Regions from separate parts of the Streptomyces sp. P9-2B-2 genome, predicted to be linked through region 1. Evidence: riboswitches for the same ligand, from Rfam matches in the RefSeq annotation. Region 1 holds a riboswitch; the other holds the start of a gene.
The links. A riboswitch is a leader RNA that binds a small molecule or an ion and turns the genes downstream of it on or off. The one in region 1 is predicted to bind ZMP and ZTP.
Positions count from the first base shown of each region.

Region 2: linked by a shared signal. The riboswitch ahead of glyA (serine hydroxymethyltransferase) and the one ahead of QT196_RS04300 (tetrahydrofolate dehydrogenase/cyclohydrolase catalytic domain-containing protein) in region 1 are both predicted to bind ZMP and ZTP.

Region 1 is NZ_CP129126.1:963,706-966,081, forward strand. It holds gene QT196_RS04295 (NADH:flavin oxidoreductase) at 1-274, shown strand, start outside; gene QT196_RS04300 (tetrahydrofolate dehydrogenase/cyclohydrolase catalytic domain-containing protein) at 353-1,207, opposite strand; ZMP/ZTP riboswitch at 1,229-1,317, opposite strand; gene QT196_RS04305 (hypothetical protein) at 1,363-2,295, opposite strand.
Region 2 is NZ_CP129126.1:5,663,476-5,665,851, forward strand. It holds gene rocD (ornithine--oxo-acid transaminase) at 1-819, opposite strand, end outside; ZMP/ZTP riboswitch at 949-1,040, shown strand; gene glyA (serine hydroxymethyltransferase) at 1,098-2,369, shown strand.

The DNA of each region.
Region 1 (2,376 bases):
TCTCGCGGGATGGGTCAAGAAGCTCTCCGGCCGCCCCACCCTCACCGTGGGCTCGGTCGGTCTCGACAACGAGTTCCTCGCGACGTTCGCTCACGAACAGGCCGGGGTCTCCGGTATCGACCGGCTGCTGGACCGGCTGGAGCGGGACGAGTTCGACCTCGTCGCCATCGGACGGGCCCTGCTCGGCGACCCGGAATGGGCCGCCAAGATCCTGGCGGGCCGCACCGACGCCCTGGTGCCGTTCGACGCCTCGATGCTGCGCACACTGAACTGACACCGGCCGCACGGGGCGCGGCCCCTCGGGGATGCCGCGCCCCCCGCCGGCGGCCGCAACCGCTCCGCCGGGCGGCGGTCAGCCCGCGTTCAGCTGGGCGGCCGCGGCGTCGACGGTCTGGGTGAGCAGGGTGGCGATGGTCATGGGGCCGACGCCGCCGGGGACCGGGGTGATCAGGGCGGCGCGGGTGCGTGCCGCGTCGAAGTCCACATCCCCGACGTTGCCCGGGTTGGAGCCGGCGTCTATCACGACGGCCCCGGGCTTGATGTGCTCAGCGCCCAGGAACCGGGGCCGGCCGACGGCCGCGATCAGCACATCGGCCTCCTTGGTGAGCGACGCCAGATCGGTGGTGCGGGAGTGGCAGTAGGTGACGGTGGCATTGCGCCCGAGCAGCAGCATCCCCACGGGCTTGCCGAGGATCGCGCTGCGGCCGACCACGACGGCGTGCTTGCCGGCCAGGTCGACGTCATAGTGATCCAGCAGCCGGATGATGCCGCCGGGCGTGCAGGAAGCGAAGCCGTCCAGGCCGAAGCTCATCGCGGCGAAGGAGTGGCAGGTGACGCCGTCGACATCCTTCTCCGGGGCGATCGCCTCGAACGCGGCGCGCTCGTCGATGTGCGGGCCGGCCGGGTGCTGCAACAGGATGCCGTGCACCGAGGGGTCGTTCGACAGCGCGGTGATCGTGTCGACCAGCTCCACGGTCGTGGTGGCGGCGGGCAGCGCGACATGCCGGGAGAGGATCCCGGCCTTCGCGCAGCGGTTGCGCTTCATACGGACATACGTCACCGAGGCGGGGTCGTCGCCGACGAGTACGGTCGCCAGGCACGGGGCCGTGCCGGTCCGTTCGGTGAGGTCCGCGGCGCGCCGGGCGGCCTGTTCGACGAGGCCGCGGGCCAGTGCGCTGCCGTCCATGAGGCGGGCTTCCGGGGACATGGGCTGCTCCTGAGCGTCGTGTGGGATCGCCCAGGCGCGCGGCACCGGCCGTGGATGGCCGAGCCGCTCCCCGGTGGTACTCCACCCAAGCGCCAGTCACGGCTCGGCGCCCACTGTAATCGACGTCGGGAGGGGGCGGCGTCCGGTTTTCCCCGCTACCCGCCGCCCTGCCCCGGTGCGGAGAGGGGCGGTTGGGGCGCGGCGGTGGCTTCCCATTGGCTGAGGATGCCGTCCCAGTCGTGCTGGGCGGCGGTGATGGCATTGGCATCCCAGATGGGCTGGGCGGGCTGCTGATACTGCTGGTGTTCCTCGTACACCCGGTATTCCTGGTACTGCTGCTGGTCCGGGTAGTGCTGGTACGGCTGTTGCTTCCAGGGCTCCTGCTCGTAGTGCTCCCGCGGGGGATGCTGTGGGCGCTCGCGCCACGTCAGAGAGGAAGGGTCCGGCTGTGGGGGCGGGACGTTGACCAGCCGGCGGTGCCGTCCCGTGCGGTCCGAGGGGGTGGGCGGCATCGGGCGGCTGTCTGCGGACAGTTGTTGTGCGCGGGCCACCAGCAGCCGGACATCGAGGCCGAGTTCGGTGGCCAGGGCGGTGAGGTCGACGCCGCTGTGCCAGCTGCTCATCAGGACCGCGTCCAGCGCCGGGGCCCAGGCCGGTTCGGAGGGCTGGGGGGCGGCGGCCGGTCCAGGCTGCGGCGGTGGTGGCGTGGCGTGCGCGGCGGGGCCCGGCGCGGCGGCCCCCTGAGCGGGCTGCGGGGTGGGGGCCTGCGCCGCGGGGGCCTGGGGTGCGGGCTGCTGCGGTGCGGCGGCGGGCTCGTTCGGGCGCTGGGCGAGCAGGTTCTTGGCGACCTCGCGGGCGTCGTCCTTGCCCACCGTGCGCCGGGCCAGCCGCACTTCGCGTTCGTCCAGGCCGAGCAGATCCGCCACCACCGCGTCGCTGCCGACGGTCACGGCGAACGCGGCCAGGGTCCGCGAACGGCGGGCCTCGGCCTCGTCAAGGAGTCCCTGTGTACGGCGGACCTCGTCATCGCTGCTGCAAAACGCCTGTGCGAGTACCGCGTGGCGCTCCCACAACTCCCTCGGTTCCATGACTGCGACAACGTTCCTTCGTCCGGATTGGACCGCTTCCCGGCAATAGATCACTGCATGAGGTGATATTCGAGGGAGATG
Region 2 (2,376 bases), 4.7 Mb from region 1:
CACCTCGCGGGAGGAGACCACCGCCGACACCGGCACCACGCCGCCGCCCAGCGCCTTGCCGAGCACGTACATGTCGGGAACCACGCCCTCGTGCTCACAGGCGAAGGTCCGGCCGGTGCGGCCCAGCCCGGACTGGATCTCGTCGGCGATGAACAGCACGTTCCGGCTGCGGGTCAGCTCCCGTACGCCCGCCAGATAGCCCGGCGGCGGTACCAGCACGCCGGCCTCGCCCTGGATCGGCTCCAGGAGGACGGCGACGGTGTTGGCGTCGACGGCCGCCTCCAGCGCGGCCAGGTCGCCGTACGGGACGATCTCGAAGCCGGGGGTGTACGGGCCGAAGTCGGCGCGCGCCTCGGGGTCGGTGGAGAAGGAGACGATGGTGGTCGTCCGGCCGTGGAAGTTGTTGTCCGCCACGATGATCTTCGCCCGGCCGTCCGGGACGCCCTTGACCTTGTAGCCCCATTTACGGGCCGTCTTCACCGCCGTCTCGACGGCCTCGGCGCCGGTGTTCATCGGGAGCACCAGCTCCATCCCGCACAGCTCCGCCAGCTGGGTGCAGAAGTCGGCGAACCGGTCGTGATGGAAGGCGCGCGAGGTGAGCGTGACCCGCTCCAGCTGCGCCTTGGCCGCGTCGAGCAGCCGGCGGTTGCCGTGCCCGAAGTTCAGTGCGGAGTACCCGGCGAGCATGTCCAGGTAGCGGCGGCCCTCGACATCCGTCACCCAGGCGCCCTCGGCGGTGGCCACGACGACGGGCAGCGGGTGGTAGTTGTGCGCGCTGTGGGCTTCGGCGGCGGCGATGCCGCGTTCCGTGGACGTCACCGGTGACTCCGTTCGGTAGGCCGTGCGGGCGCGGGCACTGCCGCGTCCCTCTCCATTGTTGCGCCCGCCCGGACCGCCCGGCCTGCGAAGATCCGCCGGACAGGGCCCCGGGGGTGTCTTAGACTCTGCGATGCGCACCGCGACTGGCGTACGGGGAAGCAACCTCGAGGAAGCGGTGTGCGGCAACCATCACGAGGTGCCGCCCCGCCTGGGCACCCCGGGACCACGACCGGAAACACCGATCGACCGCCCCGGAGGACGCCATGTCACAGCCCCGCATGTCCCAGCCCCTTTCGCATCCCGCGCTGAGCGCCGCCGACCCCGAACTGGCCGCACTGGTCGGCGCCGAGGAGCAGCTCCAGGCCGACACGCTGCGACTGATCCCCAGCGAGAACTACGTCTCCGCCGCCGTCCTGGAAGCCACCGGCACCGTCCTTCAGAACAAGTACAGCGAGGGGTACGCGGGCCGTCGCTACTACGAAGGCCAGCAGAACATCGACCAGGTCGAGACGCTGGCCGTCGAGCGCGCCAAGGCCGTCTTCGGCGTGGAGCACGCCAACGTCCAGCCGTACTCCGGCTCGCCCGCGAACCTCGCCGCCTACCTCGCCTTCGCCGAGCCCGGCGACACCGTGCTGGGCATGGCGCTGCCGATGGGCGGCCACCTCACGCACGGCTGGGGCGTCTCGGCGACCGGTACGTGGTTCCGCGGCGTCCAGTACGGCGTCCGCCCGGACAGCGCGCTGATCGACTTCGACGAGGTGCGCGACCTGGCCCGCAAGGAACGCCCGAAGATCATCTTCTGTGGCGGCACCGCCGTCCCCCGCACCATCGACTTCGCCGCCTTCGGCGAGATCGCCCGCGAGGTCGACGCCGTCCTCGTCGCCGACATCGCCCATATCGCGGGCCTGATCGCGGGCGGCGCCCACCCCTCGCCCGTGCCGCACGCGGACGTCATCTCCACCACCACCCACAAGACCCTGCGCGGCCCGCGCGGCGCGATGCTGATGTCCCGGGCGAGCCACGCCAAGGCCGTCGACAAGGCCGTCTTCCCCGGCCTCCAGGGCGGCCCGCACAACCACACCACCGCCGCCATCGCGGTCGCGCTGCGCGAGGCGGCCGCCCCGTCCTTCCGCGACTACGCGCACGCCGTCGTCGCCAACGCCAAGGCGCTCGCCGAGGCGCTGCTGGCCCGCGGCTACGACCTGGTCTCCGGCGGCACCGACAACCACCTGGTGCTGATCGACCTCACGTCGAAGGAGGTCTCCGGCAAGGTCGCCGCCAAGGCGCTGGACCGCGCCGGGATCGTCGTCAACTACAACACCGTCCCCTTCGACCCCCGTAAGCCCTTCGACCCCTCCGGCATCCGCATCGGCACCCCGTCCCTCACCTCCCGCGGGCTGGGCACGGACCGGATGCCGCTGGTCGCCGAGTGGATCGACCGCAGCGTCCAGGCGGCGGCGAAGGGCGACGAGGACGCGCTGACGGTGATCCGCGGTGAGGTCGCGGAGCTGATGGCCGCCTACCCGGCGCCGGGGCTGCCGACGGCCTGAACGGGCG